Regions from separate parts of the Paenibacillus sp. BR1-192 genome, predicted to be linked through region 2. Evidence: predicted binding sites of a transcription regulator. Region 2 holds the regulator's gene; the other holds the start of a gene.
The links. Region 2 encodes Rex, which represses fermentation and respiration genes when NADH is low (regulators of the CRP and FNR family bind a similar motif). Its sites were predicted from a motif close to TTGTGAAATATTTCACAA; they were not measured.
Positions count from the first base shown of each region.

Region 1: a site for Rex is predicted at 6,522-6,539, ahead of P0X86_RS31060 (cytochrome ubiquinol oxidase subunit I). Genes of this name have one in related genera too.

Region 1 is NZ_CP120718.1:6,757,592-6,769,702, forward strand. It holds gene P0X86_RS31040 (DUF2332 domain-containing protein) at 1-178, opposite strand, end outside; gene cydC (thiol reductant ABC exporter subunit CydC) at 361-2,157, opposite strand; gene cydD (thiol reductant ABC exporter subunit CydD) at 2,154-4,034, opposite strand; gene cydB (cytochrome d ubiquinol oxidase subunit II) at 4,034-5,050, opposite strand; gene P0X86_RS31060 (cytochrome ubiquinol oxidase subunit I) at 5,037-6,440, opposite strand; gene ade (adenine deaminase) at 6,728-8,530, opposite strand; purine riboswitch at 8,881-8,982, opposite strand; partial or broken gene P0X86_RS31070 (NAD(P)H-dependent oxidoreductase) at 9,089-9,666, opposite strand; gene P0X86_RS31075 (TetR/AcrR family transcriptional regulator) at 9,727-10,317, opposite strand; gene P0X86_RS31080 (MFS transporter) at 10,476-11,720, opposite strand; gene P0X86_RS31085 (sensor histidine kinase) at 11,845-12,111, opposite strand, start outside.
Region 2 is NZ_CP120718.1:2,745,497-2,757,607, forward strand. It holds gene dinG (ATP-dependent DNA helicase DinG) at 1-2,363, shown strand, start outside; gene P0X86_RS12245 (redox-sensing transcriptional repressor Rex) at 2,428-3,093, shown strand; gene P0X86_RS12250 (amidohydrolase) at 3,068-4,369, shown strand; gene P0X86_RS12255 (cell wall elongation regulator TseB-like domain-containing protein) at 4,401-4,919, shown strand; gene P0X86_RS12260 (hypothetical protein) at 5,179-5,712, shown strand; gene P0X86_RS12265 (AAA family ATPase) at 5,705-7,207, shown strand; gene P0X86_RS12270 (3-hydroxyacyl-CoA dehydrogenase family protein) at 7,342-8,214, shown strand; gene P0X86_RS12275 (acetate/propionate family kinase) at 8,211-9,419, shown strand; gene asnS (asparagine--tRNA ligase) at 9,450-10,745, shown strand; gene P0X86_RS12285 (DnaD domain-containing protein) at 10,764-11,510, shown strand; gene P0X86_RS12290 (HAD family hydrolase) at 11,992-12,111, shown strand, end outside.

The sequences.
Region 1 (12,111 bases), 3.2 Mb from region 2:
GAACCGCTCCGAACAGCATATTGGGCACGGGCTGGCCGGACGGAACCAACGCAGCGACTTGCAGCACCTCTTCATCATCGGCAATATGCCGGGCCAAATACTCATAAAACACGCTGGAACCCGGACATTCCCGCTCGGCAAAATGACGAAATACGTTCACCAACCGTTTCGAATCCACCCTATACCACACCCCTAACGTTGTAATGAACCCTTGATCCTGCTTAAGACTAATGTTACATCTTTCCAGAAGCCGCGTGGATTCCGATCTTTTATCGGACTCATAAGAAAAAAGAAGGCAACAAAAAGAAGAACCCGCCTCCTGAAAGGCCGGTTCTTCTGCTGGCAAATCGCCTCGGCTGTCTATACCGCCGGACGATCCAAACGGTACAAGTTCCGATACCGCGGATATCGCTCCATCAGCTCATCGTGGGTGCCCCGCATAACGATTCGACCGTTTTCCATGAAGAGAATCTCATCCATGCGCTCCACGCCGACCAGATGATGCGTCACCCAAATCAAGGTGCGGTCCTGCAGGCTGGCGAACATGGTGGACAGCAGTTCCCGCTCGGTTTTGGGATCCAGCCCGACCGTGGGCTCATCCAGAATGACAACGGGCGTCTTCTGCAGCAGGATTCGGGCCAAGGCCACGCGCTGGCGCTCTCCTCCGGAGAAACGCTGCCCGGCTTCCTGCATGCGGGTGCCAAGTCCTTCCGGAAGGGAGGCTACCAACGGTTCAAGCCGTGCCATGGCGGCGGCGTCCCGGATTTCAGCCTCCGTGGCGTCCGGGGAGCCAAGCCGAATATTGTTCGCAAGCGTTGTGTCGAACAAGTGCGGACTCTGGTTCAATACCGAAATGACGGAAGAAATCTCATCGCCGAAACGCGCTGACTCCACGCCGCCTAGGGTAAGGCTTCCTCCGGATGGCGCCAGCACGCCCTGGATCAGCTGCAGCAGGGTCGATTTGCCGGCACCGGAGCGCCCGATGACGGCTACCTTGGCGCCGGGAGCAATATCCAGCGACACATCGGTTAATGCAGACGCCTCCCTGTCCACGCCGGATGGTTCCAGCCCCGATGGGCCGTCTGCCCCCTGATCATAGCGGAAGCTGACGCCGTCCGCCTTCACATGAACGCCGCGGCTTATGACGGATTCCACCTCTGCCTTATCCAGCATCTGCGGCAGGTCCTGCCGCCCTTCGGAGGCATCCGCGCTTTCAATCGCCCGGAGCCTTGCAACCGATTGGCCGTACTGCGGAATCCGCTCAACGGCTTCGGATACCGGCAGAAATGCATCCATTAACGGGAACACAACCAGCACAAAAGCCGCGATCAGCGTAACGTCGATGGCACCGTCCGCATACTGTCGTCCCGACCAATACACCACCGAGACCACCGTCACGGCAACCACGCCTTGACCGATAAAGGCGCGCAAGCGCGACCAGCGCTTAAGCGAACGGTCGGTCCGGTCCACCTCGGCTTCATCCGCCTCGTAACCGGTCAGGAATTCCGTCTGCCGGCCGCTGACGTACCATTCATGAATGCCCAGGACCGCGTCGGTCAGCTTCCGGTAGAGGTGGCTGCGGGCCTGTTTCACTTCCCGATTCTTCCGTTTGGTGAGCAGCAGCGAGATCAGCGGCAGCACCAGAACCAGCACCGCTATATACAGTGCGAGCAGAAGGGCGAATGCCGGATCAAACAGACCGACGGCCAGAATGACCCCGGCATATAACACAAGCGCAACTATCGATGGGAAGACCGTTCGGATGTAAACGTCCTGCAAATACTCGATGTCATCGGAGAGCACCCCCAGCAGATCCCCGGTGCGATACCGGGAAGATAAACGGAGGGCTTGCGGTTCCAGAATGCGGTACAGCCGAAGCCTCATGCGGGACAGGATGCGAAGAATCGTATCATGCCCCACCAGGCGCTCCACGTAATGGATCACCGCCCGGCCGATGCCGAAGGTGCGAACCCCTACGGTCGGCACGTACACCATCAGGATGTTTTCCGGACGCAGGGCGGATTTGGAGATCAAATAACCGGATGTGAACATGAGCATCCCGGCAAACATAATGGTGAGCACGCCCAGCGTGACAATGAGCAGAAAACGCCAGAAATTTGCCGTTACATAGGGTCGAAACCACGATTCCTGCTTCATTGTACTCCCTCCATCTGCGATGTCATCAGTCCGTAATAGACGCCCTGTCGTGCCATAAGCTCCTCATGGATTCCCGTTTCCGCAACGCGCCCCTGGTGCAGGACGATGATATAATCCATATCCTGCATCCAGTGAAGCCTGTGCGTCGCCAGAAATACCCACTTGTCTTGAAAAAGGGACAGCATCGTCTCCTTCAGCTCATACTCCGTCTCAATATCCAGATGCGCCGTCGGCTCATCCAGCAGCAGAACCTGCCGGCCGCCAAGCAGCGCCCTGGCCAAAGCCACGCGTTGTGCCTGGCCGCCGCTTAAAGCGCGTCCGCCGCCGCCGATCATCTCCGCAAGGCCGCCCGGCAAGCTTTTTACCAGCTCCGACAGACCGGCCGCCTTTACCGCCGCTTCCACTTGAGCTCTGGACGCCTCCGGCGCATAAAAGCGCACGTTCTCCTCCAAGGTTGCCCCGAACAAATACGGCTGCTGCGGCATATAGGTGACCTCCGACCGCCACTCGCGTCGGTTCGATTCTTCCAGCATCATGCCGTTCAGCGCCATCGCTCCGGATGTTGGCGCCATGAAGCCGCCTAACAGCTCGATCAGCGTGGATTTGCCGGCTCCGCTCTCCCCGACGATGCCGATCTTGCGTCGTCCCGGTATTCGGAAGGTGACCTCCTCCAATGAAGCGGGCCCTTGTTCTTCGTGTCTGAGGCCGATACCGGAGAGCTCCAGTACGCTGTCCTTTTCCCAACGGAATGATGACTGCGGCCTGCGGCTGGGACCCGAGAAATTATTTTGAATTTTAAATGTTAGGCCCGTTGAGGTTCGTTCCATCGTTTCTGCCGCCGGGGTTTCAAGCGCTCTCGTTGGCTCGAATGGACCCGCGCCGTTAGCCGAACCCTCCTCAGCAACAGGACTTGAGCTACCGCCCGAATGCCCCTTCCGGGCTTCTCGGATGATGGATTGCATCGCTTCCCCTGCCTGCTTGCCGTCCAGCGTGGCGTGGAAGTCCGCTCCAACCATGCGCACCGGCAGGAAATACTCCGGTGCCAGGATCAGGATGAGCAGCGCGGGCAGCAGCTCCAGGCTGCCGTTAATGAGGCGCAGGCCCAGGTTTACCGCAACCGACGCCACGGACAGCATCGTAAAGAAATCCAGCGCAAAAGAGGACAGAAACGCCACGCGCAGCGTCCGCATGGTAGCTGCACGATACCCCTCGCTGACCTGCTGTATGCTCGCGCCGTGCTTGCGGCTCTGTCCCAGAAACTTCAGGGTGGTCAGCCCTCTCAGCGAATCCACGAAATGATTGGATAGCATCCGGTAGGAATCCAGCTGCCGTTCGGTCTGCTTTCTCGCGGCAAGGCCCACGAGGATGAGAAACACGATCAGGATCGGCATGGTCACCAGCAGAATGATGCCCGAGATCCGGTCCGTCATGAATACGTACAGCCATACCAGCGCCGGGGTAATGCCCGCCCCCATCATGCGAGGTATGGTCAGCTCCGCATATTTGCGGAACTTGCCGATGCCCTCCAGCACAAGCGTAACCACATTGCCTGTTCCTTCCGACCGGACAAAGGACGGCCCGTTCCGAAACAGCTCCTCCAGCAGCTGCTTTCTCAGGCTCGTGCCCGTCTCCTCGGCAAAGCGCTGCGCGATTCCTTGCTGCACGACCGAGATCCCGTGGCGCGCCAGAAAGGCAAGCAGGAACAAGGCAATGGTCTCCCCCTGCTCCTGCAGCGTTGATCCCGCAAACAGGGCGGATACGGCTTCCGCCAGCCATTTGGCTTGCAGAAGGATGGCCATGCTCTGTGCCAGGGTACATACGGCGACAAGGAAGAATACCGTCTTGGCGCCTTTGTATCCCAGCAGATCTTTTCCCATCAGTACTCCAGATGCTCCTTCTCATGTACCCGTTTGTGGAAAACGAAGTAACTCCAAATTTGATAGCCCAAAACAAACGGCAGCAGCGATACGGCCACAATCGTCATAATCTTGAGGGAATACGGTCCGGAGGCCGCATTATAAATGGTCAGGTCAAATGCAGCGTTGATGGAGCTGACCATCACGCGCGGGAACAAGCCCACGAACACGGACGTTACCAAGAGTGCGATGACCGCGCCGGTCATCCCGAAAGCCCAGCCGTCCCGCTTGACGTTCATGAAATATCCGCCCAGCAGGAATGCAAGCAGGGCCAGCACCAGCAGCACGGTTAACGCCACGCCGCGCTTCTCGAAGATATCGGTCATGAAATACGTCATCACCCCGAATGCCACGAACAGGGCCGTGACAGGAATCAGAAGTCTCCGGGCCATGCGGCGCGCCCGTTCCTGGAGATCCCCCAGCGTGCGCAGCGTCGTGAACATCAAGCCATGGAGCAGGCAGAGCATCACCATCGTCAACCCGCCGACCACGGTATAGAGATTCACGACATCGAAGAATCCGGCATGCAGCTGCATCTCTTCGTTAATCGGGAGCCCCTGGATCAGGCAGGCAAACACAACGCCGAGCAGGAATGGCGGAAGCACGCTTCCGGTGAAGATCGCTCCGTCCCACACCCTTTTCCAGCGGACATCGCCCACCTTGCCGCGGAATTCAAATGCCACGCCGCGCCCGATCAAGGCCAGCAGAAGAAAGACAAGCGGAATGTAGAACCCGCTGAACAGCGTGGCATACCAGTTCGGGAAGGCCGCGAACATCGCGCCGCCCGCCGTCAGCAGCCAAACCTCGTTGGCGTCCCAGAACGGGCCGATCGAGTTGATCAGCACCCGGCGCTGGGTATCGTTTTTGGCCAGCAGCTGCGTGGACATCCCGACTCCGAAATCGAAGCCCTCCAGGAAGAAGAACCCGATAAACAATACGGCGACGAGCACAAACCACAGTTCGTTAAGAGACAGCATTGTAGTCCTCCTTATTAAACGGATCGCTTGCGTGGTGATCGTCTTCCTCCGCCGCATACGGTCCTTTCTTAATGACTTTGATGAACAGATAGGCCATCACGGCTGCCAGCACCGCATAAATGGCGGTAAACATGATGAGCGAGAACAGGATCGAGCCTGCGCTTACGTTCGGCGAAACGCTGTTCTCCGTGGTGATCAGCCCGAATACCGTCCAAGGCTGGCGTCCGATCTCCGTCATGATCCATCCCGATGTGTTGGCGATGAACGGCAGGGAAATGCCGAACAGCATCAGTCTGAGGAACCATTTGCCGGCCTTCTCGACTTTTTTGCGCAGCATCAGCCACGCGCCGTACAATCCCAGCAGAATCATGACGCTGCCGGCAGCCACCATAATCCGGAAGCTCCAGAAGGTGGTGCGGACCGGCGGAATATAGTCTCCAGGACCGTATTCCTGCTCGTATTGGGCTTGCAGCTCCTTCATTCCGATGACTTCGCCGGAAAATTTGCTGTAGGACAAAAAGCTGAGCAAATACGGGATTTTGAACTCCATCGTATTCTCCTGCTTATCCGGATCGATGGCGGCGATGACCGTCCAAGGCGCGGGATCGTCGCTCGTTTCCCACAAGCTCTCGGCGGCGGCCATCTTCATCGGCTGCGTATCCACCAGATACTGCGCTTGCTGGTGGCCGAATACCGCAACCAGAATGGAGGTGATGAGACCCACCACGATGGCGATGTGGAATGATTTTTTGAAGAAATCCAAATCCTGCTTCTTCAGCAGCTTATACGCGCTTACCCCCGCTACCAGGAAAGCCCCGGTTGCCAGCGCACCGAAGATCGTGTGCGGGAATTCTACCAGCAGCTGACCGTTCGTGATCAGCGCGAAGAAATCATTCATCTCCGCCCGTCCATTGTTGATCTCAAAACCGACCGGACGCTGCATGAAAGAGTTCGCTGCCAGGATCCAGAAGGCGGACATCAGGGTGCCGAAGGACACCAGCCAGATGCTGAGCAGATGGACCTTCTTGGATAACCGGTCCCACCCGAATATCCACAGCCCGATAAACGTCGATTCAAGGAAAAACGCCAGCAGGGCTTCGATCGCAAGCGGTGCGCCGAACACGTCCCCGACAAAGCGCGAGTAATCCGACCAGTTCATCCCGAACTGGAATTCCTGCAGAATCCCTGTCACAACCCCGACCGCAAAGTTGATCAGGAACAGCTTTCCCCAGAACTTGGCCATTTTCTTGTAGACTTCCTGGCCCTTGACAACATACATCGTCTCCATGATGGCGATCAGAAACGCCAATCCGATGGATAACGGTACGAAAATAAAGTGAAAAATGGTTGTCGATGCGAATTGGATTCGCGCCAGCATAACCGGATCCATAAAAGATACCCCTTCCTTTAGCTCACGTGATCACTTCAAATTTGATTCTTTTTGTATTGTCGCAGACCGCGTCCTAAAGGATTGTGATAAACATCACAATATAATGGCCGAAATAGGTGAAAAAGTTATCAATTTGTGACGAAAATCACTAAGTAGGCAATGGATTATGTGAGGATTATCCATGGGAGCGTGGCTTGCGGCATCCACTCACAGGCTAAGCCCAGTATTTACGCACCAAAAAAGCAGGTTAGCCATGTAGGCCAACCTGCTTTAATGTATGTGCCACCTTATTGTACCGGACCGATCTCCGTCTCGATGAGCTTGAATTCCGTCACGTCCGCAATCCCGCGATTGGTAATGCGGATCTCCGGAATGACCGGAAGCGCAATGAGCGAGAACGTCATGAACGGCGCATGGATGGAGCAGCCGAGCTGTTTCCACGCTTCCTCCAGGGCAGCGACTTCCTCGGCTACGACCTCGACCGGACGGTCCGCCAGCAAGCCCGCAATCGGCATCGCCACCTTCGCCAGCACCTGGCCGTTCTGCACCACGATCATGCCGCCTCCGCACGCTGCCAGCTCGTTCGCCGCAAGCGCCATATCCTCGTCGTTCGTGCCCATCACGAGCAGGTTGTGGCTATCGTGCGCCACCGTGGAAGCAACCGCGCCGGACTGTAGTCCGAAGCCGCTCGCAAAGCCGAGCGAGATCTGCCCGGTTGCGCCGTGGCGCTCGATGCATGCCAGCTGAACCACGTCTTGGCCCAGGTCCGGCTGGATGACGCCCTGCTCCACGGCGAGCACCGCGGTCATTTTGGCGGTACGGGCACTGTTCTCGATGACGCGCACCACGTTCACTTCCGTACGCGCCGCATCGAACTTGCAGCGCAGCAAAAAGTCGGCGGCGGTAAGCGAACGCTGCAGCCGAACCGATTGAAAGGCCTTTTCCGGATACGAATACGCCGGGAACGCCTTCACGAGACGGCCGTTCTCCGCGACCACTTCGCCGTCCGTGATCACCACCGAAGGCACCATGCTCTTCAGATCGTCAATGAGCAAAATATCAGCCGTTTTGCCCGGTGAAATGCTGCCGAGCTCCATATCCATGCCGAAATATCGAGCCACGTTGATCGTGCCCATCTGGATCGCAGTAACCGGGTCCACGCCCTCCTCCATGGCGCGGCGGACCACATGGTTCATATGGCCGAGCCGCAGCAGCGTCTGCGGATACACATCATCCGTGACCAAGGAGATATTGTCGGTACGTACCTTGTCCTCCGTTACCACCTTAATCACTTCCTTCACATCCTGCCAAGCCGAACCTTCGCGGATCATCAGATGCATACCGAGGCGAACCTTTTCCAAAGCCTGCTCTCTCGTTACCGTCTCATGATCGGAGCTGACGCCGGTTGCCAGATAGGCTTGTAGCATCCGGTCGTCCTCGGCCGGAAAATGCCCCGTCACCGTCTTGCCCGCACGCAGCGTGGCTTCGATCTCTCCGCTCATGGTCGGATCGCCGTATACGACGCCCGGGAAGTTCATCACTTCGCCAAGCCCCGCGACGCCGGGCCAGGTCAGCCCTTCCTCGATATCGGCTACGCCCAGCTGCGCCCCGGCATCCTCCAGATCGAACGTCGCCGGTACGCAGGAAGGAATGGTGGTGAACACCTTCATCGGCAGCTGCTGCCCTTCCTCGTGCATCCAGCGCACGCCCTCCATGCCGAACACGTTGGCGATCTCATGGGGATCCATATAAACCCCGGTCGTTCCCGTAACGATGGCCGCTTTGGCAAACTCCGTTACGGTCAGCATCGTGCTCTCCACATGCATATGGCCGTCCAGCAGACCCGGCGAGATGAAGCGCCCATTCGCTTCGATCACCTGCGTCCCCTCTCCGATCGTATGATCGGCGCTGCCGATATAAGCGATGCGCCCGCACGCCATCGCCACGTCTATCCGTTCCTGAAGCTCGCCCGTAAACACATTGACCAGCGTGCCGTTTTTGATGACCAGATCGGCTGGCTCTTGTCCTAAAGCAACCTTCCCCAGCTGCCGGCTGACCTCGTATCGTTTCTGTCTCTGGATTGAACTCATGATGATTGCACGCTCCCCTTTTTTTAGATATCAGAAAGTATAAACTCGGAAGCTTGTGACTTCCTAATCTCGCAATAAATACTTCTTCTTACTGCGGTCGTCGGTAGACGTTTTTCTTATAATGAATCGGTAAAAGCACAAAATCGATCTTGCGTAACACGCCAAACAACCCGGACAGCGTATCTGCCCGGGTTGCCTGCAACTATATCCATTGAGGAAGAGAAGTCCGCGCGGCAGCCATGCATTGCTAATAGTCTGCACATCACCCCATCCGTTAAAACGTGCTTAGATCCCATTTCAGGCGATCTTGCAGCCCGGCTTCGATGTTTATGCAAAGCCGGGCTTGGGGAGCGGATTCTCAACCTTCATGTAGTCAAGTCATTTACGGTAACCTGGTAGAAACGCCTGGGCCCTATTCCCCGGCATATACATCAAGATTTGATTTTGAACCATGACCCATTCAATTCTTTGGTCGTTTCATTTGTTGTATGAATTATAATCCTCCTGCCCGAGAAGTCAAGCCATTGGAAGGAACTGCACATCGCCCCTACTACCCGATCACGCCAATTTCCGTCCCATTCTCTGCACGCGCTCGAGCCATTGTCTTCTTGCCGTCTCGGGCATTTTGCGGAGCTGGGTAATGTTCGTGGCACGGACGGTGCCCACGCCGCAGAACTTCAGAATGGAATGCTTCATCATCTGATGTCCCGGCTGTCCGAGATAGAACCGGTAGTAAACGTACGGCGAATCCATCGTGACGATCAGACGGGCCGTCTTCCCTTTGAGCAGCTGCTCCGGCAAAGGCGAGTTCCGGCGGTACTTAAAGGCGAATCCCGGCAGAAAAACCCTGTCGATGAACCCTTTGAGCAGCGCAGGCATGCCGCCCCACCAATTCGGATACACAAACACCAGATGGTCCGCCCAGGCAATCAGCTCCTGTGCTTCTTGCAGATCGGGTTCGAGCGGTTGCTTGCCCTTATAGCCGCCGGACAGGTTCAGGTCAAACTCCATCTCCGCAAGCACCAGCTTCCGCACCTCCGCTCCGGATTCGCCCGCCCCCTTGCATAGGCCTCCGCCAGGTGACGGCCATAGCTGTTTTCAATGGGATTGCCTTGGATGATTAAAACCTTTTTCATATGCATCCTCCCTCTAATTATTTGGTTAACAATCACTAACCTGATGGCAAAAAGAAAAGGTCACGCCTGACCTTTTCCCAAACCGGTTAATGCCAATAAATGCGCCGTTACTTCAGGTGCCAGCGGAGACAGCGGTTCTTCCAGCTCCCCCTGCATCGTGGATATCGCAAGCTGACTGAATGCACCGATGATCAGAACAGCCGTTAACCGTGTATTCTGCGGCGGAATATCCCGCTGCAGCACCGCTTGCTCGAGCAGCTCCTCCAAAGCATCAAGCGGTTGGCGTCCCCTGCTCTTGACTACCTCGGTAAACAGCTCGTGATGCTGAGACAATAGCAGCAAGCCGTATTTATCCTCGTCATACGATTCCAGTACGCGGGTTACGAGAGCCGATAGCCTCTCATAGAACGGGCCGGGCCGGGTAGCATATTCATCCACCAAGCGCGTATAACTGCCGCAATATTCGTCGAACGCCTCCGCGGCAACGGCATCCTTATTCGTAAAATGCTTATAAATCGCCGCATCCGTCACGCCTGCCGCCGCGCCGATCTCCTTCACCGATACGCCGTCCACGCCCTTCTCGGCAAAGAGCTTCATGGCTGCCTGCAAAATTTCCTTCTTCTTGCTGTCGAAATGAGGTTTCTTTTTCATGCTCATATCATAAGTGAACACTAACCAAATTGCAATAAGAGGCACAAAAAAAGGCCCCCCCCCAAGACTTAGGGCGCCTCTCTTCGTACGTACTCTTTACGTTTCGTATATATCGCTAAAGACGCATGCCAGTCTTGGGCTCGGCCCTCCTGTCCAAGCTAAACCCCCGCTTTGATGGGAGCGGCCTTTACCTTGTTGCTGTACAGCAGCATGAGCGGAATGCTGATGACAAATGCGCCGGCCACAAGCAGGAACGGTATTCTCGGATCGATGCCGTACGCCCAGCCGCCAATGATGCCGGAAGGCGAAATGACGATGAGGATGAGCACCTGGAGCAGCGCGAATATTTTGGCGCGGTTCTCGTCGTCGATGGCATTGGCCACCGCCGTCTCCAGATACGGATACGTCATCATCGTGCCGAATGCGGCAATGACGGTGCTCAGGCTCAGCACCAGCAGATCTCCTTGCGGTGCAAACACCAGCATGACATTGGACAATACCGAGATGACAAAGCCCCATACCATCGTCCGGTGCACGTGCCGCTCCCCGATCCGGGGCATGATCCACCGCATGAATATCAGCATAATGACGGAGGAGAACGCCGGAAAAACGGAGATCAGGCCGCTGCCCAAATGCAAATATTCCACCATGAAGATGGAGACGTAGGTTGTCTTCACCGTCATCTGAAAATTAAACAGGATATAAACGCCGAAGATCATCAGCAGCAGCGGATTTCCCAGCATGCTCTTCATCACTTGGACATAGTCGGACATCCCTTCACGCAGGCCCATCGCCTTCGTTTCCTTCATTTTGCGGTACCCGATCTCCGTCTCCCTCGTCGCATAATGGCGCCCGATGAACTGGATCGTCATCAGGAGGCAGGCAAGGACGAACATGATGCGCACCCCGGGCACAAGCGAGAAATGATACACCAGAAGACCGCCGAGCGGCGCAAACAATCCGCCGACGACGCTAATCAGCTGCAGCAGCGTAAAGACATAGGTACGCTCCTTCGGCGCCGTATCCTCCACCAGCAAACAGTAAAAGGCGGTATGCGGCACCTTCTGAAAGCCGTTGATGACGGCGGCGATCACAAAAAACCAGAAGTTCTGGGAGACTGCCCAGAGCAGCGTGGCCACGCTCCAGCTCAGCACGTCGAAGTAAAGGAGCGCTTTTTTTCGGCCCAAACGGTCCGTTAAATACCCGCTGAGAAACGAGGACAACACCTGCACAAGCAGACCGATCGAGGTAATCCAGCCGATCCCCGTCTCGGTTACCCCCAGTTGGTACATGTAGATGGAGGTGTACGTCGTGAACATGCTGTAAGGGATTAGAAACAGAGGCTCGTAAACGAGACAGCCCCGCGCATTGCCGGTCAATTGCCGAAACGAAGTTGAACCCATAATATCCTCCGGACATGAAATATAATCGTTGCCTAGCCATTATAGCGCACCCGGGGCGGGAGCAGGATAGGAAAGTTGCAGGATTTTTGAAGCGATTCCGAATATGCGGATCCAAGCAGCAGGGCTACTCCTTCCCGCGCGTACTTGCCCCCTCGCCTTCTTGTGCGGTGGCCTCAGGCAAAAATACGGTAATGGTGGTTCCCCTGCCCAATTCCGACCAGACGCTTACCCGCCCCCTATGCGCTTCGACGATCGCCTTCGCGATGCTCATCCCGAGTCCCGAGCCGTCCATGCTCTCTTCGGTATTCGTTCCCCGGTAGTAACGCTCGAACAGGTTGCAACGGGTTTCTTCGTCCATCCCCACGCCTTGATCCGCAACCACGATCGCCGC
Region 2 (12,111 bases):
TCACCATTCAGCGTTTAAGCGACCTGTTTGCCGACGAGGACAGCGATTTGGCCTGGTTCTTTGACGGCATTCGTTCCGACAGGGAGCACCGAGCCGTACAAGTGGGAGACACCCATACGTACTACCGCCAGTTTGCCTTGGCGGTGGATGATTGGAACGATATAGCACCTGTCAGGGATGAGACGGAGCCCAACCCCTTGGCCGATGTAAGCTTCGAGCAATACATGAACGATGTTCGTGAACGCCTGAAGGAAACGCTGCCTCATTACGAGAGCAGGGATGCCCAGGACATGATGTTCCAGGAAGTGATGCAGGCGCTGGATGACAATAAACATCTATTGATCGAAGCGGGCACGGGAACCGGCAAATCCCTTGGATATTTGCTGCCGTCGATCTATCAAAGCGTGAAGCAGGAACAGAAGGTTATGGTGAGCACGCATACGATCAACCTTCAAGAACAGCTGCGTGACCGGGATATTCCCCTGCTCACCCAGGTTGTTCCTTTTCCTTTTAAGGCGGCCATTTTCAAGGGCAGGGGACATTATTTGTGTTTGAGAAAATTTGAACATAAAATAAATAGAAGAGATTTTCATTCCCCGAAGGAAGACGTAATCACGGCGGCCCAGATGCTGGTCTGGCTGACCCAGACGGAGAACGGGGATGATGAAGAGCTAAACCTTGGCGGACGCGGAGGGGATTTCTGGGAGACCATCTCCAGCGATTCGGATTCTTGCCTCGGACGCGCCTGTCCTTGGTTCCGCAAATGCTACTATCACAGGGCCAAGCATGAAGCAGGCATCGCGGATGTCGTCATTACGAACCATTCGAAGCTGTTCACCGACGTGAAGGCGAATCATCAGCTGCTGCCAAGCTATGAGCGCCTCGTCATCGACGAAGCGCATCATCTTGAGGATGTCGCCGGCAAGCACCTTGGCTTGCAGATGAAGTATTTTTCGGTGGTCCATACCTTGACCCGCATGTACAAAGACAGCCGAAGCGGGCAGCTCCCGGCTCTGCGCCAGCTGCTGCAAGCTTCGCCGCACGAGAAGGCAGTCGAATGGTCTTCCGTCATCGACCGTTTGTATCCGGACCTCATTACTGCAAAAGAGAACTGGGATCGGCTCAGCGATCAATTGTTCGGACTGCTTCCGGAACGCGGAGACGCTTCTCCGGGAGATGCCGGCCAATTCTCGCTCCGCCTGTCCCCGCTTAAGAAGCCGAAGGATTGGGATTCGATGGCCGAACTGGAGCATCAAATTCATCTGACGCTGGGCGATGTCGTGCGCAAGGGCGATAAGCTGATCGCCGAAATGAAGGAAGATTTGGATGACTACAGCGCGGACAGCCTGTTAACCGACCTATCGGGCCTATTTAAGGACCTGGCCTCGCATCGCGAAGACCTGCGCTCCTTCATGGCCCTGAACGATGAGGGCACGGTATACTGGATGGAGGCGAACGGCAATTTCCGCAGCAAATCGCTGCAGTTGTATGCCGTGCCCGTCGACGTGAGCGCTCATCTGAAGGAATTGTTTTTTGACAAGAAACAAAGCGTGATTCTGACATCGGCGACCTTGTCGGTGGACAAATCGTTTCAGTTCATGATCGAAAACCTGGGTCTTCAGGAAGCGGCTGAAGCGGGGAACCTGAACACGGTTCAGCTCCCGTCCCCGTTTAATTACAGGGAACAAGCCCTTCTTGTCGTGCCGCGCGATTTTCCGAGCGTGAAGGGATCGGTCGGGGATGCACTCTTTGTGAATACGCTCGTGAAGTCTTTGGCCGATACGGCCGTCGCTACGCATGGCCGCATGCTCGTCCTGTTCACTTCCTACCGGATGCTGCGCCAGGTGCACGAGCCGTTGAAAGAAGCGCTGGCATCAAGCGACATCACGGTATTGGGACAAGGTATGGACGGAACCAGCCGTACCAAGTTAATCCGAAGATTTCAGGACAGCAGCGCTTCCGTGCTGCTGGGCACCAGCTCCTTCTGGGAAGGGGTAGACATCCCGGGCGAGGCGCTGACTTGTCTTGCCATCGTCCGGCTGCCGTTCCAGCCGCCGAATCATCCCTTGGTCGAGGCCAAGAGCGAACTGCTGCAGCAGCAGAAGAAGAATCCCTTCATGAAGCTTTCGGTTCCGCAAGCGGTCATTCGTTTCAAACAGGGGTTTGGGCGTCTGGTGCGAACAGCACAAGATAAAGGGATCGTGATCGTGTACGATACCCGGGTCATTGAATCCTATTACGGGAAGTATTTCTTATATTCCTTGCCGGGGCCGAAAATGGAGCATATGCCGACAGAGGGGATCGTTCCCCGAATTTCGGAATGGCTGCAGGAAGAGGCAAGCGCGGGAAACCAAGCGGAATAAAGTGAAACCAAGCACGATCAACAAAAAAGATGTAGTTATTAACCTATTATTAGGGGGAGCATGCATGAAATCGGAAAAAATTTCGGAAGCCGTGGTCCGCAGATTACCTGTATACTTGCGCTATTTGAATGAGCTTCAGAAGAGGGAGGTTTCCACGGTTTCCTCCCAGGAGCTGGGACAGAAGCTGGACCTCAATCCTGCTCAAATTCGTAAGGACCTGGCGTATTTCGGTGATTTTGGACGGAAAGGGATCGGATATGATGTTTCTTATCTGATCGAGAAGATTCGCCAGATTCTGAAGCTGGACCAGAAGATCAATGTCGCACTGGTCGGGGCCGGTAATCTTGGACATGCATTATCGAATTACAATGCATTCCTGAAGGATAATATGAAGATTGTGGCGATTTTCGATTCGTATTCTCCCAAAGTTGGTATGAAAATTAACAATTTGGTCGTACAGCCGATGGAAGAGCTGGAGAAGACGGTTCATGAGCACGGCATTCGAATCGGGATTATTACCGTTCCGGATTTCGAAGCGCAGAACGTCGCGAATCAGCTTATCGCCTCAGGGATCGAGGCGATTCTGAACTTTGCGCCAACCATCCTGAAAGCCCCAGCCCATATCCGGATTCATACGGCTGATTTTACAACGGATTTGCAAAGTTTGGCCTATTATTTGGATAACGGCAAGGAGGATGCAGCACATGACAACAACGAAGTGGATGGTTAAGAACGGAACGTTTGCAGTACTGGAGGAAGGCCAATCCGTGCTTCGCGGATACCTGGTGGTTGAGAACGACCGGATCACGTACCTGGGCGAGGAGGAGCCCGTCGTGGAAGAGGGAACAGAGATTATCGACGGAACCCATCTGTTCTTCCTGCCCGGATTGGTGAACACGCATGGACATGCCGCCATGTCGCTTCTTCGCGGCTATGGGGACGATCTGGCGCTGCAGGTATGGCTTCAGGAAAAAATGTGGCCGATGGAAGCCAAATTCACGTCAGACGACGTATATTGGGGCACATCGCTCTCCGTGCTGGAGATGATCAAAGGCGGAACCACGACGTTTGTGGATATGTATGACCATATGGATCAGGTCGCGAAGGTTGTCCAGGACTCGGGAATGCGCGGCGTCCTGACGCGCGGCGTAATCGGTTTATGCCCGCCCGAGGTACAGCAGCAGAAGCTGGATGAGGCGGTGGCATTCGCGAAGGATTGGCATGGCAAGGCTGGCGGCAGAATTACGACGATGATCTCGCCGCACGCGCCTTATACCTGCCCGCCGGATTTCATCGAAAAATTCGTTCAAGCATCCCATGACTTGAACCTGCCTTTGCATACCCATATGTCCGAAACGGAAACGGAAGTGGCTCAGAATGTTAAGGACTACGGGCTTCGCCCCGTTGCCCATTTGGAGAAGCTGGGCATGTTCTCCCGTCCTACGCTCCTTGCGCATGCCGTTCATCTGACCGATGAGGAAATCGAAGTCTTGGCCAAGCATCAAGTAGCCGTATCGCATAATCCCGGAAGCAATTTGAAGCTTGCCAGCGGAGTCGCCCGCGTACCTGCGCTGCTGAAAGCCGGCGTAACGGTGTCGCTCGGTACCGACGGACCTGCTAGCAACAATAACCTGGATATGTTCGAAGAGATGCGGCTGGCTGCCCTGATCCATAAAGGAGTAAGCGGGGATCCGACGGCCATTCCGGCCTCCGATGCGCTCCGAATGGGCACGGTATACGGAGCCAAGTCCGCTTTCCTTGAGGATATCGGTATGCTCGCGGTTGGGATGAAAGCCGATATGATCGCATTGAATACGGATCAGGCGCATTTCCTTCCACGGACCGACTATATTTCTCACGCGATCTACTCTGCCAGCGCGAAGGATGTAGAGCATGTATGGGTTGACGGCAAGCAGGTGGTGAAGAATGGCGCGAGCCTTACTCTCGACGAGGAACGCATCCGCCGGGAAGCGCAGCGTGCATTTGAGCGTCTTACAACCCTCTAGGGAATAATCAAGGGGAGCGAGGAAGACGGATTTGAAGAAAAAAACGAAGTGGATATTGCTGAGTGTGTCCGGCGTCCTGCTATTATTGCTTGGCCTACAGCTCTATTATTCCTATGTTATGAAAGATACGTGGAATGAAGAAAGAATGGCGATCCTTGCAGCGAAACAGCATGGCCAATTGGTCTCGTCCGACAAGACCTATAAATCGGTATGGGGCGAGGACAATAACTATTGGGTGGTCAGCGGGAAAGATAAAGACAATCAAGACCGCATGGTCTGGGTGAAGTTTACGGACGATAACGTTCCTGTTGAAGGGACAGATGCCGTTCAGTCCGTGTTATTGAATACGGGCATGTCAGAGGCCGTGATGCGGGACCAGATCCGTAACGAAATGCCGGGTGCGGTCATCAAGCGATTGCTGCCGGGAATGTATGAAGGCGAGTATGCCTGGCAGCTGCAATATGAAAACAACGGTCAGCGCGGCTACAGATTCTATCGTTTTCAAGACGGAAACGCCATCGGAAATGATATTATTCTTCCTAATCAATAAGAAAACAAATGAAAAGGCGTCCCCTCATAGGGATGCCTCTTTGGCACATAAATATGTAAGCGTATACAGAAATAAATTGGTAAAACTGTTCTAAATATTTTCACAGACAAGCATGAAAAAGTATATAAGATGTGATATACTCGTACTTGTACGAATTGAGCAGATCAATTACATGCCTCACCATATATCGTTGTTATATGTATTATTGTGCTGCAATTGCTATACAAAATTTCATATCGAAAATTGAAGGAGGAACTTCATGAAACTGCGCATTGTACCTATCATGCTGACTGTCGTGATCTCAGCATCGGTCCTCTTTGGCGGTTGGTTTCTGTATCGGCAGATGGCTTTGCAGAATCCGCTCGCAACTGTTGTGTCACAATACGATGGCGTGAAAAGTTCTCATATAGATATTAAACAGGATACCGTGACTTTGAATCTTGATTTGGCTCCGGATGCGAATTTACAAGGTTTGGTTCAGCATATTAAGCAGGAAGGCAAGTCCGTGATCGGCAAGCGGGAATTGAGAATCCAGGTGGAGGACCATTCCTCGGAAGCATTGGATCAATGGTGGGAGCAAGCGATGCTGTCGGTTGCCGAAGCGATGGACAATAAGCAGTATACCGATATTCAATCATCGCTCGAGCAGTTGGCTGCCCAGTCGCCGAATTTGAAAGCAAAAGCAACGATCGACGACACCAATGTCTATGTCAGCTTGTCGGACGGCAAGTCTGGTAAATTTATAATCTTGCCGCGTCAACCTGGCAAAATGGAGGTGTGGAACCATGCCTAAATTAGCAAAAGAAATCATGTTAGGCTTCATTCCGGTTTTGTTGGTATTCCTTGTGTTTGTCGGCGTAAACATCGTGCCTCTCTTAATAGCGGCAGGACTCGTAGGCGGCTTGCTGTTTATAGCCAAGATGAAGGGCGGCATCGCGGTTGGTGCCGGAAATGAGCGAAAGCGGAAGAAGAGCGGCCCGGCCAAGCTGACGTTCGAGGAAATCGGCGGGCAGGATAACGCTAAGCAGGAGCTGCGGGAAGCATTGGATTTTCTGATTCGTCACGAGGATATCAAGAAATTCGGCATACGTCCATTGAAGGGGATTCTTCTCACAGGGCCTCCGGGAACAGGGAAGACCTTGATGGCCAAGGCCGCTGCCCATTATACCGATTCTATATTTGTCGCTGCTTCCGGCAGTGAATTCGTGGAGATGTATGTCGGCGTCGGTGCAGGGCGAATCCGGGATTTGTTCAAGGATGCCCGCAACCGCGCGGCCAAAGAAAACAAGCAAAATGCCATCATCTTCATCGATGAGATCGACGTCATCGGCGGTAAACGCGAAGGCGGCCAACAGCGAGAGTACGATCAAACGCTGAATCAGCTGCTGACCGAAATGGACGGCATCTATTCGCAGGACACGCCTCGCATTCTGGTGATCGCCGCAACGAACCGTAAAGAAATGCTGGACAGCGCGCTGCTGCGTCCAGGACGATTCGACCGCCATATTCAAGTGGATCTGCCTGATAAGAAGGGCCGGACGCATATCTTAAACCTGCATGCGGGCAATAAGCCGCTGCATCAAGATGTCGACCTGGAAAAAATAGCAGAGGAAGCCTACGGCTTCTCGGGTGCACAGCTGGAGAGCGTCATGAACGAAGCCGCCATCTATACGATGCGCGAGAACGAACAATTTATCCATCAGCGTCATCTGTCCATGGCGATTGACAAGGTCATGATGGGCGAGCGTTCCGACCGTGAATCGAATTTGGAGGAGAAAAAGCGTGTTGCCATCCACGAATTGGGACATGCTATCATGGCAGAGCTGGTGCGCCCAGGCAGCGTGAAGCAAGTCGCGCTCAGCCCGCGCGGCAAGGCGCTTGGTTATGTTCGCCATAATCCGCAGCAGGAACAGTATTTGTACACAAAAACCTTCCTGGAAGAGCAGATTATGATCGCTCTTGGCGGCGCGGCCGCCGAAGAGATCTATTACGGGGGCCGAAGCACGGGCTCCAGCAATGACTTCGAGCAGTCGCTGAACATCGTGGAGACGATGATGAAGTCGGGTCTGACGTCGCTGGGTATCGTTAACATGAACATGGTTACTACCGAAGAGCTGATGAAAGAGAACAATGTGATATTGGAAGAGCTGATGAATCGCACCAAAACTCTTTTGGAGCAGAAACGGCCGATATTCGACAATTCTCTTGACATCCTGTTGAAGGAAGAAATTCTCTCGGGAGAACAATTTCGTTGTCAATTTCGTGAAAACGCGCTTTTACCAGCATAAATTGTTATGCTGGTTATTTTTTTTTACTTTTTTGTCGTGCTAAGATATTATTATACTTTGTGCTCTAAAATGTATTTTTCGACAAATGGGGTACAATTAAAGTATAGAGATAAGGAAAGGGTGGAGTAGAAACCATGTACTTCAAAAAAATCGGCGTTGTAGGCGGCGGGACCATGGGGCAGGGCATTGCGGAGATGCTGGCAGCCAAGGGCCTTGACGTACTGCTCGTAGAGAAAACTCCAGAGAAACTGGACTATTCATACCGAATGATCGAGACCAGTCTAGATAAACAACTGGAGAAATGGGGAATTACCCAGGCAGAGAAGAAACTGATCCTGAACCGGATTCAAAAAGTAACTCATTTTGCGGAGCTTAGCACCTGCGATATGGTAATTGAGACGATCATAGAGGACTTGGATGCAAAGAAAGAAGTATTTACACAGCTGGATCAGGTTTGTCCAAGCCACGTAATATTAGCAAGTAATACATCCACGCTTAGTTTGACGGAGCTCGCCAGCTCCACCAAATATCCTGAGCGTGTTATTGGCATGCACTTCATACATCCCGTTTCCAAGGTCGACCTCGTTGAAATCATTCGCGGCTTGAAGACTTCAGATCATACGTTTAACGAAACCAAACGCTTTGTTGAGGAAGTTTCGGATAAAAAGGGCATCATGGTCTATGAATCTCCAGGTTTCGTCACCACCCGCATGATCACGCTCATGATCAACGAAGCGATGCATCTCCTGCAAGAAGGCGTAGCCTCCGCGGAAGATATCGACGACGCCATGAGAATCGGATATAACTTCCAGCACGGACCGCTGGAAATGGCCGACCGTTTCGGCCTGGATTCCATTCTCGCCGCGCTGGAGCGCATGTTCCGCGAGTACGGCGAACTGAAATACCGTCCATCGATTGTCTTGAAGAAATTGGTTCGCGCAGGACAACTGGGCGTTAAAACCGGAGAAGGCTTTTTCAAGTACGACAAGGATGGTGACCGGGTATGAATATTCTCGTAATTAATGCAGGCAGTTCTTCGCTGAAGTATCAACTGTACGATATGACGGATGAATCCGTGCTGGCAAAAGGATTGGTTGAACGGATCGGCATGGATTCCTCGATTCTGACGCATAAGCCGACAGGAAAACAGGACGTAACCGAAGTCAGCGAAATTCTGGAGCATACTACCGCGATCCGCAAAGTGCTTGGCATGCTGACAAACGAGGAGCACGGCGTGATCGATTCCATCGAAAGCATTCAGGCCGTAGGGCATCGCGTGGTGCATGGCGGGGAATCTTTTAAAGAGTCCGCTCTCGTAGACAGTGACGCCAAAGCGGAAATCCGCCGCTTGTTCGATCTGGCTCCGCTGCACAATCCGGCCTCGATGATGGGGATCAAAGCCGCAGAAACCAATATGCCTGGCGTTCCGCAGGTCGTTGTGTTTGATACGGCGTTCCATCAGACCATGCCGGAGAAATCGTACCTGTACGCTATTCCTAGAGTACTTTATAATAAGTATAAAGTACGTCGTTACGGTGCGCACGGTACTTCCCATGCCTATGTCAGCCAGGCAGCGGCAGAATTCCTGAACCGTCCGCTGGAGGATCTGAAGATCATTACCTGCCATATCGGGAACGGGGCTTCCCTCACAGCGGTAAAAGGCGGCAAGTCCATCGATACTTCCATGGGCATGACGCCGCTGGAAGGGCTCATGATGGGTACGCGCAGCGGTGATTTGGATCCTGCGATCGTGCCGTTTGTCATGAATAAGGAAGAGCTTACCGTAAATGAAGTGAACTCCATGCTGAACAAGCACAGCGGCTTGCTGGCGATTTCCGGAATCAGCAGCGATATGCGCGAGATCACGGAAGGCATGGAAAAAGGCGATCCGAACTCCACATTAGCTTTTGAAATGTACGAGTATCGTGTCCGTAAATACATCGGTTCTTATGCTGCCGCCATGAATGGCGTGGATGTCATCGTATTTACGGCGGGCGTCGGCGAGAATTCGATCGTTCTTCGTCAAAGAGTGCTTGAGCAGCTTACCTATCTCGGAGTAGAATTGGATGAGGAGCTGAACAGCATTCGATCCGGCGAGCCGCGCCGTATTTCCGCGGCGAACTCGAAGGTTGAGGTACTCGTGATCCCTACCAATGAAGAATTGGTTATCGCGCGGGATACGCATCGTATCGTTCAAGCTTCCAACCGTTAAATAGTAGTGATATAAGGGAGAGATTTATGCATGGCCACCAAAAGTGTGATTCGTAACGTCAACCAGCATGTCGGCGAGACCGTCACGATCGGCGCCTGGATCAACAACAAGCGTTCCAGCGGGAAGATTCAATTCCTGCAGCTTCGCGACGGCTCCGGCTATATCCAGGGCGTTGTAGTGAAGAGCGAAGTATCCGAACAGGTATGGGAAGACGCGAAAAGCCTGACACAAGAAAGCTCTTTGTATGTGACGGGTGTTATACGTGAAGAGCCGCGGAGCCAATCGGGTTATGAGATGACGGTTACCGGCATTGAAATTATACATCTTACGGAAAACTATCCGATTACGCCTAAAGAGCACGGTGTCGATTATTTGATGGACCATCGTCATCTGTGGCTTCGTACGCAGAAACAACGTGCGATTATGGTGATCCGTGCAGAAATTATCCGCGCCGTTCAAGAGTACTTTGATACCAACGGCTTTACGCTTGTGGATCCGCCGATTTTGACTCCGACTTCTGCGGAAGGCACAACCAATCTGTTCCACACGAAATATTTTGATGAGGATGCCTATTTGACCCAGAGCGGACAGCTGTACATGGAAGCTGCTGCCATGGCACTCGGCAAGGTATACTCCTTCGGGCCGACATTCCGCGCCGAGAAGTCCAAAACCCGCCGTCACCTCATCGAGTTCTGGATGATTGAGCCTGAGATGGCCTTCACGGACCATGAGGAGAGCCTTCAGGTGCAGGAGCAGTTCATCAGCCATGTGGTGCAATCCGTCGTTAAAAACTGCCGTCAGGAGCTTGAAACGATCGGTCGCGACATATCGAAGCTGGAGGCGATCCAGGCGCCGTTCCCGCGGATTACGTACGATGAGGCGATTGACTTCCTGCACACGCAGGATTTTGATATTCCTTGGGGCGAGGATTTCGGCGCGCCGCACGAAACGGCCATTGCCGAGAAGTATGACAAGCCGGTCTTCATTACCCATTATCCGGCGGGCATCAAGGCTTTCTACATGAAGCCGGATCCGAATCGTCCGGAGGTCGTGCTGTGCGCGGATATGATCGCGCCGGAAGGTTACGGCGAGATTATCGGAGGATCGCAGCGGATTGACGATCCACAGCTGCTCGAAGAGCGCTTCAAGGAGCATGACCTATCGATGGAAACTTATCAATGGTATATGGATTTGCGTAAATACGGCACCGTGCCTCATTCCGGATTCGGCTTAGGCCTTGAGCGTACCGTTGCGTGGATTTGCGGCTTGGATCATGTTCGTGAAACGATTCCGTTCCCACGGACCCTGTACCGGATGTACCCGTAAGCCGTGAGAGGTGAGTCCATGGACCACGGCAACGCGGAAACCGGCATGAACGGTTGGACGGCCGGCGCCGCTGCCGGCATGAGCCAAGGGATGGCGATCATTCCTTATGCCCTGCTCCGGCATTACCGGTCACTTGGTTTAAGCGATCGCGAAGCGATGCTGGTCATCCATTTGATCGGGTATCAGCAGGTGGAGTTTAAGACGTTTCCTTCGCTGGAGGAGCTTGCGGAGGTAACGGGCTCTCCTGCCGCCTTCATCGCTGCAAGCCTGCAGCGCCTGATGAAGGTAGGACTGATCGGCATTGATGAATATGTCGACGAGGGCCAGGGAATTCATTATGAGCGGTACAATCTGAACGGATTGTATGAGAAGCTTGCTACGTGCCTGGCCCAAGAGGGCAGGGACAAAAGCCCTGAAGCAGCCAAGTTTGCTTCACCTCTGTTGAATGCCCGTCCAGCTTCCGGCAAAACAGCTGCATCGGAGAAACCCGCTCCGGAGAAGGAAGAGCGGAATCTGTTCACCATTTTCGAAAAGGAATTCGGACGTCCGCTATCGCCGATGGAGCTGGAGACAATCTCCGGCTGGGTCGACGCGGACCGCTACCCGGACGAGTTGATCCTGTTAGCGCTAAAAGAGGCGGTATTTGCGGGCAAATTGCATTTCCGCTACATTGACCGGATCCTGCTCGAATGGAGCCGCAACCGGGTGCGTACCGCACAGGATGCCAAAGCCTATACGCAGAAATTCAGAAATATCGGAAGATAGCTCAGAAGCACGTCCATGAAGGACGTGCTTTTTTTATATGCGATGGAAATATTCCGTTACCAAGCGTTTTGACTCATGATGGAAAATGCGGTCTTATACGAATAAAATTTGCAAAATGCAGAAACTAGCTGTCCCTTTTTTCCCCTGTCATGTGTTATAAATCATGAGGGCACCTTCAGTGATGATTTGCTGATGAGAGGGGAAGGCCTAGCATGGGTGGATGAGGCCCAAAATCTTTATTACCATATCGCATTGAACAGCAAAGCGAAGTTAACAAAAGAGAACATGATAGAAATCGCAGAGCGCTTTATTAACTAACGACATGTACATGTCCCAAAGGTTTTGTGAAACCTAAGCCCTTGGGACTTTCTTTATGCAGCCGGCCGGGTCCAGCGGCCGTTTCAGGTCCTGATTAGCAGGAGAACCCCTCCGGATTAGCGAATGCATATAGTTGCAGCATCGGCCGGAGGGGGAGATGGAGATGAGATACAAGGCCATTATTTTTGATCTGGACAACACGTTGCTAGACTACAGCCAGAGCGAAAAGAAATGCATGCAGCAGGCGCTGGAGTTATACCGTCTGCATGAGGATTTGACGTGG